3 regions of the Methylobacterium sp. E-012 genome follow, and region 3 is predicted to be linked to each of the others. Evidence: riboswitches for the same ligand, from Rfam matches in the RefSeq annotation. Region 3 holds a riboswitch; each other region holds the start of a gene.
What was found. A riboswitch is a leader RNA that binds a small molecule or an ion and turns the genes downstream of it on or off. The one in region 3 is predicted to bind cobalamin.
Positions count from the first base shown of each region.

Region 1: another riboswitch for cobalamin. It lies ahead of AC3IF1_RS10415 (CbtB domain-containing protein); the one in region 3 lies ahead of AC3IF1_RS00505 (TonB-dependent receptor).
Region 2: another riboswitch for cobalamin. It lies ahead of AC3IF1_RS25145 (TonB-dependent receptor); the one in region 3 lies ahead of AC3IF1_RS00505 (TonB-dependent receptor).

Region 1 is NZ_JBYQEY010000001.1:2,178,514-2,182,869, reverse strand. Features, by position in the region: gene AC3IF1_RS10425 (S10 family peptidase) at 1-747, shown strand, start outside; gene AC3IF1_RS10420 (DUF4424 family protein) at 809-1,822, opposite strand; cobalamin riboswitch at 1,939-2,133, shown strand; gene AC3IF1_RS10415 (CbtB domain-containing protein) at 2,169-2,351, shown strand; gene AC3IF1_RS10410 (CbtA family protein) at 2,368-3,105, shown strand; gene AC3IF1_RS10405 (DUF1636 family protein) at 3,098-3,499, shown strand; gene cobW (cobalamin biosynthesis protein CobW) at 3,496-4,356, shown strand, end outside.
Region 2 is NZ_JBYQEY010000001.1:5,255,505-5,259,860, reverse strand. Features, by position in the region: gene AC3IF1_RS25150 (methyl-accepting chemotaxis protein) at 1-1,349, opposite strand, end outside; cobalamin riboswitch at 1,700-1,893, shown strand; gene AC3IF1_RS25145 (TonB-dependent receptor) at 2,174-4,356, shown strand, end outside; gene AC3IF1_RS25140 (PepSY domain-containing protein) at 4,351-4,356, shown strand, end outside.
Region 3 is NZ_JBYQEY010000001.1:110,383-114,738, reverse strand. Features, by position in the region: gene polA (DNA polymerase I) at 1-52, shown strand, start outside; gene AC3IF1_RS00505 (TonB-dependent receptor) at 209-2,371, opposite strand; cobalamin riboswitch at 2,482-2,679, opposite strand; gene AC3IF1_RS00500 (hybrid sensor histidine kinase/response regulator) at 3,195-4,356, shown strand, end outside.

The DNA.
Region 1 (4,356 bases), 2.1 Mb from region 3:
CCGACGCCGGCCCTGCTCGGGGAGTCGGAAGCCTACGCGTCCGGCCCTTATCTCGCCGACCTTCTCAAGGGCCCGGCCGATGCCGGCGCGGTGGCGCGGATGACCGAGAAGGTCGCCCCCATGGTCGGGCTCGACGCCACCCTCGTACGCGGGCAGGCCGCACGGCTGTCGACCCGCAGCGTCCAGCGTGAGATCGACCGGGCCGAGGGTCGCGTCGCCAGCGCCTACGACACCGGGATCACCGGATGGGATCCGAACCCGGACGCGGTGCAGTCGGGCTTCGAGGATCCCCAGCTCACGGCGCTCCAGGCTCCACTCACCAGCGCCATGCTCGATCTCTATGCCCGTACGCTGAAATGGCCCGTGCCGAATATGCGCTACGAGCTCCTGAACAATGCGGTGAACCATGGCTGGAGCTGGGGTTCGGGGCGGCAGGCGCCGGAGGTTCTTTCAAACCTCAAGGGCGTGCTGGCGCTCGACGGCAAGCTGCGCGTCCTCGTCGCGCACGGCTTCACCGACCTGGTGACGCCCTACTTCGCCTCGAAGCTCCTGCTCGCACAGGTGCCGGCCTACGGCGCTGGCCGCCTGAGCCTGTCGGTCTACCCGGGCGGCCACATGTTCTACACGCGCCCGGATTCCCGCGCGGCGTTCCACCGGGACGTGGAGCGTCTCTACGCAGAGGCCGTGAAGGCGCGCGATGCGGGCCCGACGGCCATCCCGACCGAGCGCACGAGGGACGCACCCTGACGCCCGGCACCGGGCGGGTCCGGAGGACGTCGCGCGGTTCGCAATGCGTCCGCGAACCGGCTCAGCCCCGCGTGGTCGTCTTCAGGAAGAGAATGTCGATATCCCGCTGCGGGACGTAGTCCTTCACCACCATCTCGAAGGTCGTCGGCCCGGTCTTCCGGACGTTGCTGCCGCAGAACGAGACCATTGTCGCGGGATCACCCTTGTCCACGATCAACCGGAACGTGCCGATGGGCCCGGCCCAACCATGCCCGGGGGCAACCGCGTAGGAGAGGGACTCCTCGTAGGCCTGAAAGGACCGGCTGCCGTCGGCACTCGCCCGGCGGTACAGGCTCTGGGCGAGCCGCGCGAAGGCCGGATCCGTGCAGAATCGGTCCGCATAGCCGGCCATCGCCGCAGGCCCCAGATCCGGGGAGCCGAAGGACAGGCCGGACTGGCTGGCGAGGCTCGGCACGAAGTGTTGGCGGACCGCGAGCTCCCGCCCGGCCGGGAACGCCTGCCGCCGCCAGAACCGCGACTTCAGCGTCCAGAGCGGGACGTCCGCGAGCGTGCCGTCCGCGTGCTCCTGCCGATCGAGGATGCGGGCCTCGATCAGAAGACGGCGCCGGCTCTCCGGGAGGCGGCGCAGGGCGCCAGCCGTCGCGTCGACGGTCGGCACCAGCGGGATCCCGAGGTCCGCGAGTTCGCCGGTGATCTCGACCGGCCGGCCATCCCGCGTCAGGAAGGCGTGCTGCTCGACCTGCCACGGGACGGATTGGCCATCGACCGCGGCGTCGAACCCGAGGACGTTGTCATGCGCCGGATCGGGGATCGCCACGGCCATCCCGGGACCACCGACGATGTCGGGAATCGGAAACGCGAGGGTCGCCTCGATATCGGCCTCGGTCGCATTGCGGAACCGGTAATCGGCCTGCACGGCCGTCTCGGACAGGGTCAGGTCCTCCGCCACGAGGGTGATCGGGCCGGTCGTCTCCAGGATGAGCCCGCCCGCCTTGAGCGCGGCGATGGTGTCCTCGGCCCGGCCGGGCAAGGACGCCGCCATGAGCAGGGCGAGGGCCAGCGACGGGGTTTTCATCACGATCACGCTCAGGGGTCTTGAGAATCCGATGGCCGGCACGGCCGCTCAGCGCCGTCCCCGGTGATGCGGACAGGATTCCGTCGCGCCTCCGTTGTGCGAGAGCTGTCATGCGTCTACAACGATCGCGTGACGGTGCCCCGGCGACGGGGTGAAAAGGGAATGCGGTGAGGGGCGCGAGCCTCGAATCCGCGGCTGCCCCCGCAACTGTGAGCGGTGAGCGTCTGCCAGAGGGCCACCGGAGCGATCCGGGAAGGCGGCAGGCGCGTCGACCCGCGAGCCAGGAGACCTGCCGTCACGACAGGATCCCGCAATGCCGCCGGTGGGGCGGCTGGAGACACGCTCGATGACCACCTCGACCCTCGCCCCCGTCGCCGTCGGTGCCCGCTCGTCGGAGCGCCCGGTCGCCGTCGCGCTCGCGGCCATCCTGGGCCTCGGCCTGCTGTTTATGGTCGGCTTCTCGCCGGCGATCGCGTTCCACAACGCGGCGCATGACTTCCGGCATACCCAGAATTTCCCCTGCCACTGACGCCATCGTCACAGGGATGATCATCCGGCTTCTGTCGGCGGCTCTGGCCGCCGGCTTTCTCGCGGCCGTCGTCGTGACGGGCCTCGAACTCACGCTCACGTCGCCGCTGATCGTGGCGGCCGAGCGCTATGAGCATGCCGAGCCGAGCCACCAGGCCGCGCTTGCCCTGCCGATCGTGCTGGCCCATGCCGGCCACGACCACGCGGCGCCCGATGCCGCACCCGACTGGGAGCCCGCTCCCGGCCTGCCCCGGATGGCGTTCACCGCGCTGGCGACGCTGGTCGGCGGCGTCGGCTACGCCCTTCTGCTCGGCGCCGTCATGCTGGCTTGCGGGCGCGAGCCGACGCCGCAGGTCGCCCTCGCCTTCGCGGTGGCGGGATTCGCGAGCGTCGCCCTGGCGCCAGGCCTCGGGCTGCCCCCCGAACTGCCCGGCAGCGAGGCCGCGCCGCTGGCCATCCGGCAGGCCTGGTGGCTGATGACCGCGGCGGCGACCGGGATGGGCCTGTACCTGATCGCGATCCGCCGCACGCTGATCGCGATCCTGGGCGGGCTCGTCCTGATCATCGCCCCGCACGTGGCCGGGGCGCCCCAGGCACCTGAGGGCGCGTCCGAACTTCCGGCGGCACTGGCGGCGCAGTTCGCCGCCCGCTCGCTGGCGATCAGCTTCGTGTTCTGGATGCTGATCGGCCTCGGGCTCGGCCGGGCCTGGCAGGTCTTCGGCCGCGAGACGGCGCGCGGGGTCGCCCGTGCCTGATACCGTCCTGTACGTCTGCACCACCTGCCGCCGCGAGGGCGACGATCCTGACCGTCCCCGGGCCGGAGCCCGGCTTCTCGACGCCCTGCGGGACCGGGCCGGCGACGCGCCCGACCTGCGGATCGAGCCGGCGGAGTGCCTGTCCGTGTGCAAGCGGCCCTGCACGGTGGCGGTCGCCTCGGCCGACCGCTGGACCTACGTGTATGGCGACCTGGATCCGGCCGCCTCCGCCGAGATCATCTTGGACGGTCTGTCCGCCTACGCGAAGACCCCCGACGGCATCGTGCCGTGGCGGCAGCGTCCGGCGGCGTTCCGCACCGGGGTGATCGCGCGCATCCCCCCTTTCCCCGATCCGAGCCCGCCTCAGGCCGGCACCCTGGAGGCCGCGGAATGACCCTCGTCGCCAAGATCCCCTGCACCATCGTTACGGGCTTCCTCGGCGCGGGCAAGACGACGCTCGTGCGCCACGTGGTCGAGAACGCCAAGGGGCGGCGCCTCGCGATCCTGGTCAACGAGTTCGGCGATGTCGGTTTCGACAAATCGTTCCTGGCCGCTTGTGGGGTCGAGGGCTGCACCGAAGATTCTATCGTCGAACTGCCGAACGGCTGCATCTGCTGCACCGTGGCGGACGATTTCGTTCCGGCGCTCGAAACGCTGCTCGGCCGCGCCGAGCCCCCGGAGCATATCCTGATCGAGACCTCCGGCCTCGCCCTGCCCAAGCCCCTGGTCCAGGCCTTCCAGTGGCCGGCGATCCGCTCGCGGGTTACGGTGGACGGCGTCGTCGCGGTGGTGGACGGGCCGGCGGTCGCATCGGGCGCCTTCGCGGAGGATCCGGAGGCGCTGGCCGCCCAGCGGGCCGCCGACCAGTCGGTCGATCACGACAATCCCCTGGAAGAGGTGTTCGAGGATCAGCTCCTCTGCGCCGACCTCGTGGTGCTCAACAAGGCCGACCTGATCGACGCCGCGACCCGCGCCCGGGTTCGGGCCGAAGTGGAGGGCCATCTGCCCCGCGCCGTGAAGGTGGTCGAGACTGAGAACGGCGTCATCGACCCCCGCGTGCTGCTGGGCCTCGGCGCGGCGGCCGAGGACGATCTGGACGCCCGTCCCTCCCATCACGGCGATGGCGAGGATCACGACCACGACGACTTCGAGACCGTGGCGCTGCCGATCCGCCCGGCGGTGACGGCCGCCGACCTCGCTTCCCGGGTCGAGGCGGCGGCGGAGACCGCGGGCGTCCTGCGGATCAAGGGC
Region 2 (4,356 bases), 5.1 Mb from region 3:
GTCTGGGTCGCCAAAGCCTTGACCTCGGCCGCCACCACGGCGAATCCGCGTCCGGCATCCCCGGCGCGGGCGGCCTCGATCGTGGCGTTCAGCGCCAGAAGGTTGGTCTGTTTGGCGAGAGTCGAGATGATGCCGACGATATCGCCGATCTGGGCGGCCGCCCCGCTCAGCGCCTGCACCAAAGCAGCCGTCTGCGCGGCCTCCCCGGCGATGCCGTTTGCCATGGCGGACGAGACCTCGGCCTGACGGCCGACTTCGCGGACCGACGACTCGAGATCCCCGGCAGCCTCGGCCACCATCTTGACGTTGGCGGCGGCCTCCTCGGCCGCGGACGCCACGGCGGTGGACTGCACCGCCGTCTCACTGGCGATCCCCGTCATGGACCGGGCCGTCCCGCGCAGTTGCGTCGAGGCCGTGGCGAGCGTGGTCACGATCCCGCCGACCGCCGTCTCGAAGCGGCCGGCCATTTCGGCCATCTCCTGTCGGCTCTGCGCCTCGGCCTGCAGGCGCGCCTCGGCCGCCTCCTGCTCGAGGGTTCTGGACCGTCGCATGTTCTCCTGGAAGACCCGTAGGGTTCCGGCCATGGCGCCGATCTCGTCCGTGCGATCGCCCGCGGGAACCGCCACGTCGGGGTCGTTCTCCGCGAGGCGCCGCATGATGCCGGTCATCGTCATGAGCGGCGTGGCCACCCTGCGGATGATGAAGCCGCTGACGACCAGGGTCAGGATCGCCACGATGCCCAGAGCGGCGGCCACCGAGAGGGTCGACGCCCTGCCGACCGCGTCTGTCGCCGCGGTCTGATCGATGACCCGCGTCTGGCGATAGGCGAGGACCGCGCGGACCGCCTTCCGGAATGCCTCCGCGTCCTCGCCGAAGGCGCCGAACACGACCGTATCGGCCAGGGCGTGCTCGCCGGCCCGATCGAGCGCGGACACTTGGCTCTCGAGCGCCAGAAAATGCTGCCACGCCTCCCGCAGCCGATGTGCGAGCGCCTGCTCCTCCGGGCCGGATACGGTCGGCGCATAGCGACTCCAGGCCGTGGAGAAGGCTTGCTGCGCCGTCTCGAGCTGGGCCTCGTAAGACCGCGCCTGGTCCTTCCCGCGCGCGTTATGAGCGAGGATATCCAGGGCCCGAAGTTCCTGGCTGTCCTCATTCATGAGGCCCAGATTGGCCACGGCATCGATCTCGCCGACCACCGACTGTGCGGCCTGGTTGATCAGCCCGACACGGCTGATCGCGAATATGCCGATCAACATAGACAGGATGAAGAGGACGACGAATGATCCAGCTATCAGTTTTCTCAAGCTAAAAATGGATCTTTTTTCCGTACTATGCACATCTTGCGACATTCGCCTAACCGTCTTAAAATCAGTGCCGATTCGGTCAGGTTATAATACGCAACATCAACGCGCGCACCATGACAGAGCGGTTGATTTCTAGGACAAGAAATTTCATTTCGACAAAATAAAAAATCTTTTAGCATTTTTTGCGTAACTATTGGAAAGTACATACGGGATTGTATGACGGGGAAAGCTATCAAACCCGCATCTCTTAAATCCACAAAAACGATGCGTGCTCAGCAGACGCTCTAAAAACTACGGCAGAGATTCGTTTGTCCGCTGAAGATGGCGTACCGACCTTCGCGCCGCTGGATCCCCAGGCAGGGTATTCCCGACGCTTGACGCGCCAGGCGCGCGCAGCCAAGCTTGTTTCCGACGGTTCCCTTCGGGGATCAAAAGGGAACGCGGTGAGGGATCCGTCCCGAGGCCGCGGCTGCCCCCGCAACTGTAAGCGGCGAGCCCTTCACCACCACGTCACTGGGTGATCCCCGGGAAGACGGTGCGAGGGCGGTGACCCGTGAGCCAGGAGACCTGCCGTCAGCCGTGGTCACACGCGAAACGCGTCGGGCGGGGTGTCCTGGCGGGTGTCGAGACGCCCGTGCGCCCGCACGGTCGGCGAGGCCTCGTTCGCGGTGACGTGCCACAGCAAGCGCGCCCGCGACGCCCGTCCCGATGTCCGTTCCCGCCGTCTCGTTTCGTTCGACCGTGAGCCCACGACGCATTCCCGCGCTCGTCGGCGGTCCGCGATCCGGACGATCGAGGAATTGCAATGTTATTACGTTGCTTATAGGACGATCAGGCCGGCGGGAGCTGCGCACGGACTTTTCCCCGACATGTCCCCATCGATCCATCACCCCCGCTCCGCAGGGTCCGCCCCGGTCTGCGGCCTGCTCCTCACACTCCTGGCGAATCCCGCCGCGGCGCAGGAGGCCGTCACCCTGGACGAACTCTCCGTCCAAGGCTCCGGTGGCGATCCGAACCGCGTCACGCCGAACGGCCTCAACCTGCGCACGCCCGACCGGACCGCGAGCCGGATCGGCCTGACACCCCTGGAGACGCCGGCGAGCCTCGACATCGTGTCGGGCGAGACCGCCCGGCTGCGCGGCCAGGATACGATCGCCGAGGCCGTGACCCAGGACGCGACCGGCATCACCACGATCGCAGCACCCGGCAACGGCAACGGCGCCTTCACGTCCCGCGGCTTCGCGGGCCCGAACTCAATCCAGCAGCTCTATGACGGCACGCGCTTCTACGTGGGTGCGAACACCGTCACCTTCCCGTTCGACACCTGGAACGTCGAGCGGATCGAGGTGCTGCGCGGGCCGTCCTCGGTGCTCTACGGCGACGGCGCCATCGGCGGCGTGATCAACGTGGTGCCGAAGAAACCGGTCTTCGTGCCGATCAATACGGCCCGCGCGGTCATCGGGACGGACGGGGTCGCGCGGCTCGCCCTCGATTCCGGCGGGGCGCTCGGACAGGTCGAGTTCGGCGACACCTTCGCGTACCGCCTCAGCGTCAGTGGCAACCGCGCCGACGGCTGGGTCCGGCCGGAGGGCGATTTTCGCAATCTCGCGGTCTCGGCCGCCCTGCTGTTCCAGCCGAGCCCCGACCTCGCGTTCACGCTCAGCCACGATCTCGGCTACCAGGAGCCGGCGCGCTACTGGGGCACGCCGCTCGTCGGGGGCCGGATCCCGGACCTGATCCGATTCAACAACTACAACGTCCGCGACGCGAAGATCACCTGGGCCGACAACTGGACCCAGCTCAAGGCCGAGTGGTCGCCCTCGGCGGACATCACGGTGCGCAACACCGCCTATCGGCTGACCAGCCGGCGCCATTGGCTCGACGTCGAGCAGTATTCCTACAGTCGTGGCTCCGGGCTGGTCGACCGGAGCGACGATCTGGAAATCTATCACAGCCAGGAGCAGGTCGGGGACCGGCTCGACGCGAGCCTTAAGGGCAGCCTGTTCGGCCTGCAGAACGCGTTCGTGGCCGGCTTCGACGTGAACCACATCGACTTCCGCCACACGAACAATTTTTACTTCGACCAGACCACCAGCGTGCCGCTGACCGGCTACGATCCCGGCTATTTCCCGCAGGACGGGCGAGCGCGGCCGGCCTACGCCACCCAGACGAGCCAGGCCTCGGTCTTCGCCGAGGATCGCGTGATTTTATCCGACAGGCTGTCGTTCCTCACCGGGGTGCGCCTCGACGTGCCGACCCTCCACCGGGAGGATCTGCAGACGGGATCGCGATTCGAAAAAACCTACCGCGCCCTCGGCTACCGGTTCGGTCTCGTCTACAACCCGACGCCGGACAGCGCGCTCTACGCCCAGTACAGCGTCGCCACCGACCCGGTGAACAGCCTGATCACCCTGTCGCAGTCCCTGGCGGGCTTCAAGCTCGCCACGGGTGACCAGGTCGAGATCGGCACCAAGGGTCTCGCCTTCGACGGCGCCCTCGAATGGACGGTCGCCGGCTACCGGATCGTCAAGGACAATCTGATCTCGGCCGTGCCGGGGCAACCGACGCTCTCCACGCAGGTCGGAAGCCAATCCTCGCAGGGGTTCGAACTGGCGCTGGGCTGGCGGTTCGCGCCGGGCTGGCGGCTCGACGGCAACCTCGCGCTCCTGCACGCGCAGTACGACCGGTTCGACCAGACCGTGAGCGGCGCCACCGTCTCGTATGCCGGCAACCAGCCGATCGACGTGCCCGAGCGCGTGGCCAACCTCTGGCTGACCTGGGATCCCGTCCGCGACTGGACCGCGCGGATCGGTCTGCAGAACGTGGGACAGGTCTACAGCGACTTCGGCAACACGGCGCGGCGCCCGGCCTACAGCCTCGTCAACCTCGTCCTCGACCATCAAGTGACGGCCGAATCGCGCCTGAGCCTGCGCGTCTACAACCTGTTTGACAAAGTCTACGCGATCAGCGGCAACGCCGCGAACGGGGTGGGAACCAACTGGCTGCTCGGGCGGCCAAGATCGGTCGAGGTCGCCTATACGGTGACGTGGTG
Region 3 (4,356 bases):
GCCGCTGGTGGTGGAGGCCAAGGCGGCGGGGAACTGGCAGGAGGCGCACTAGGGTTGGAATGTAACCAGCTTGGCCTTAGCGATGTCCGAGAAGGGGGATTTCCGCCGGTCCGCTTTCGGGCGGCAACGCAAAGGAGCGGACGTTATTGCTGCGCCCGCTCCCGACCCAAAGGCGGCATTCCGAATGTCCGGATGCAGGCGGGTGAGATCAGAACCGACCCGCGATTGTCAGGCGCACGGCGGTGGGCTCCACCGGGTGGAAGACGCGGTCGATCAGCCCCTCGGTGGGCTCGCCCGGCAGGCGCGAGACGTAGGCGTAGGTGATCTGGTCGGACTTGCTGTTCGTCAGGTTCAGCACGTCCAGCGAGACGCTGATGCCATTCTCGAAGTTGTAGCCCACCCGACCGTTGAACAGCGCGGTCGGCCGCGAGCGGATGGAGTTGTCCTCGATCAGCGGGCGCGGTCCGAAGTAGCGAAACCGCAGCGAGCCGAACCAGCCGAGCGGTTCGCCGAAGGTGATGCCCGCCGACGCGATGGTGGTGGGCGCCTCCGGCACCCGGTTGCCGACCGGATCGTAGTCGGAAAAGCGGGCGTTGGTGATCGTCAAGTCGCCTTCCAGCGAGAGCCACGGCGTCACCGCATAGCGGTTGGTCCATTCCACGCCGAAGCGCCGGGTCGGGCGGCTGGGCTCCGTCGTGCCGGTATCGCCCTGGAACAGGTTCTCCGAGGCAAAATCGAGCCGGAACAGCGCGAGGCTCGTCTCCAGCCCGGCGATCGAGCGGTTGCGCAGGCCGATCTCGTAGCCGGTCGAGGGCACCAGGAACGGCGAGCGGGTGGTGTTGAACAACGAACTCGTCGGGTCGATCGTGGCGGTCACGCCGCGCACGTCGTTCGAGTGGAAGCCGCCGCCGTAGTTCACGTAAAGCTCGGTGTCGAACCATGGTCCGAGGGTCAGGCCGAGCTTCGGGTTGACGATACCGTCGCGCGCTCGACCGGAATTGGCCGGCGTGTCCGAGACGACGCTCGCATAGTAGCCATCGGCGCGGAAGCCGACACTGGTGCGCAACCAGTCGGTCCAGCGGACCCGGTTGTCGAAGTAGAAGGCGCCGCTCGTCTCCAGCACGCGGTCGTCGAGCACGCCGGAGCGGTATTGCCGGTTCGTGGTGTTGAACAGGCCGACCCGGATGCTGTCGGTCCGCGTCTGCACGCCGATCTCGTTCTCCATCGGCAGCCCGAACAGATCGCCCTGGAAGATGTGCAGCGCCTCGCCGCCGCCGATGATGCGCTGGTCGAGCTGGTGGAACTGGTCGCCGTTGACCGGGTCGTTCAGGACATAGGTGAAGTCGTTGAATAGGTTGAGTTGTGAGCGGATCACGTAGGCCGAGGCCCGCGTCACGCCGGTGTCGTCTGTCGCGCTGAACTTGCCCGAGAGCGAGACGCGCGAGGTATCGCCGCCGTCCGTAGGGTTGATCGTGCCGTAGCGGCCGATCAGCCCCTCGGTGACCGCGCGCTCGGGGATCTGGTTGGTCGCGGTCCAGCGGGCCGCATAGGCCATGCCGGTGACCGAGAAGCCGTCGAGCGGCGTGCCCTGGCTGTAGCGGGCGACCCCGTTGATCTTGCGCAGCGCGTCCGGGACGACCCACGGCCCATCGTAGACCTGCGCCTCGCCAGCCAGGAGCAGGTTGCCCTCGGCCAGCGGCACGGTGGTGATCGACAGGGCACGCTTGTAGCCGAAGCTGCCGATCGAGGTCAGCGCGACGTTCTTGGCGGTCGTATCGAGGTAGTCGATCCGGACCGAGCCCGCGGAGGCGAAGTCGCCGTCGCGCACGAAGTACGGCCCCTTGTGGAACTCCACGGCGCCGACGAGTTCGGGGATCAGGAAGTTGATGTCGGCGTAGCCCTGGCCGTGGGCATGGGTGCGCATGTTGAGCGGCATGCCGTCCAGGAACAGGGCGATATCGGTGCCGTGGTCGAGGTTGAAGCCGCGCAGGAAGAACTGGTTGGCCTTGCCCTCACCGGAGTGCTGGGTGACGATCAGGCCCGGCACCGCCTCCAGCACCTCGCCGGGCCGGGTCACCGGCCGGCTGTTGAGCTGCGCGCCCGTGATGACGCCGGAACTGGCGGAGGCTACGGGCGTGCTGATCCCGCCAATGCCGGTCGTGCCCCCGACATAGCCTGCGCTGGCAGATGGACCGGCCTGCGGTGACGCCGCTGCCGCGGTCTCCGCGGTTACCGAGATCTCCTCCAGCGTCGTTTCGGTGGTTGCGGCACTGGGAATGGATCGGTCTTGAGCTACAGCCGCTGACGCTAGGACAGCGAGGCTGACGCCCGACAGGGTCGCGAGCGTTCGGGTGGTCGGACGATGAGACACGGGACCTCGGGCGACGGCAGTGGCACGTCACCGCGAATGAAGCCTCGCCGATCGCGCACGGGCACGAGCGTCTCGGCACCCGCCAGGACACCCCGCCCGGCGCGTTTCGCGTGTGACCACGGCTGACGGCAGGTCTCCTGGCTCGCGGGTCACCGCCCTCGCACCGTCTTCCCGGATGAGGCTCATCCAGTGACGCGGTGGTGCTGGGCTCGCCGCTTACAGTTGCGGGGGCAGCCGTGGCATCGAGCTTTCACTCTCACCACGTTCCCTTTTGATCCCCGGGGGGAACCGTCACGGTCAGGCTAGGTGATCGGCCGACGCTCGGTCAACGCGACGAAACGGGTTCCTGTGGTGTGTGCCCTTTTGGCTGCATTCCGGAAATCGCCTTTGCGAGTGGCCGATCGCTGCCGATGGGACTAGAACAGGCTCATGCCGGGGTCCGCTTCCGGATGTCGAGCCAACTTCCGCTGTCCCCCCCTGAGCCGAAGTTGATTGAGGTCCGGCGAACGACTGCTTTGGAGAAACGCAAACGACGTTCCCGGCGGCTGGGTTGGGTCGCGAGCAGTCATCGCATGCTTAAGCTAATTGGGTTCAGGCTTTAGGAAGCTGGTTGGATCGAAGCTCGGCCCGACCGACTTTGCGAGCGGCGCGGAGCCATCCAGTCGGCGCCACGCTCACGAATGTCCCGCTGCCCTAAGTTGCCTCGCTCCGCTCGCAAAGACGGCGTTCTGTAACGACGTCCTCGAACCGCGAGCGGCATCTTGGAGATGCCGCCAAAGGCAGTCATACGCCGTACGCCCATGACATGCTGCATTCCGAACTCGTGACCGACCCCCTCTCCTTCCTCGCCGGCGGCGGCGAAGCGGCGCGCATGATCCGCGCGCGCGACTGGACCGGCCACCCCCTCGGCCCCCCGGAGACCTGGCCGGCGGAGTTCCGGGCGGCGCTCTCGCTCGTGCTCAACTCGCCGGAATCGATGATCCTGGCCTGGGGGCCCGATCTCCATTTCTTCTTCAACGACACCTACTTCCCGCTGCTGGGGCCGCGGCTGCCCTGGGCCATGGGGGCGCGGTTCGACGCCGTCTGGGCCGATGCCTGGGAGCAGGCCGGGCCGATCATCGCGGCCGCCCTGGAGGGCCGGCCAGAGCGGTTCGTCGACCTGCCGTGGCAGCTCGACACCGACCGGGGCGCCCGGGAGACGTGGTGGACCTTCTCGTATTCGCGGGTGCTCGATGCCGTGGGCGGTGTCGCCGGGCTGTTCATCCTCACCAACGAGACCACCGGGCGGGTGCTGGCCGACGCCGCCCTCACCGAGAGCCGGGCCCAGCTCGAGACCGCGCTTGCGGAACTCGGCAGCCTCAACGCCACCCTGGCGCAGCAGGTCGCGGAGCGGACCGCCGACCGCAACGCCCTGTGGACGCTCTCCTCCGACATGATGCTCCGCTGCCTGTTCGACGGCACGATCACCGCGGTCAACCCGGCCTGGACCGAGGTGCTGGGCTGGGGCGCGGACGCCCTCGTCGGCACCAAGCTGATCGACTTCGTCCACCCGGACGATCTGGCGCGCACGATCGCGGGGGCGGAGCAGCTCTCGGCGGGCGAGCGCCTCGCACGCTTCGACAACCGCTACCGCCACCGGGACGGCAGCTACCGCTGGATCAGCTGGGCGGCCCGGCCCGGCGACGGCGTGATCAACGCGGTCGGCCGCGACTTCACCGCAGAGCGCGAGCGCGCCGACGCCCTGGCGGCCGCCGAGGAGGCCCTGCGGCAATCGCAGAAGATGGAGGCGGTGGGCCAGCTCACCGGCGGCCTCGCCCACGATTTCAACAACCTGCTGGCCGGCATCTCCGGCTCGCTGGAGCTGATCCAGACCCGGCTGAGCCAGGGCCGGATGATGGATGTCGACCGCTACATCAACGCGGCCCAGGGCGCGTCCAAGCGCGCCGCCGCCCTGACGCACCGGCTGCTCGCCTTCTCGCGCCGCC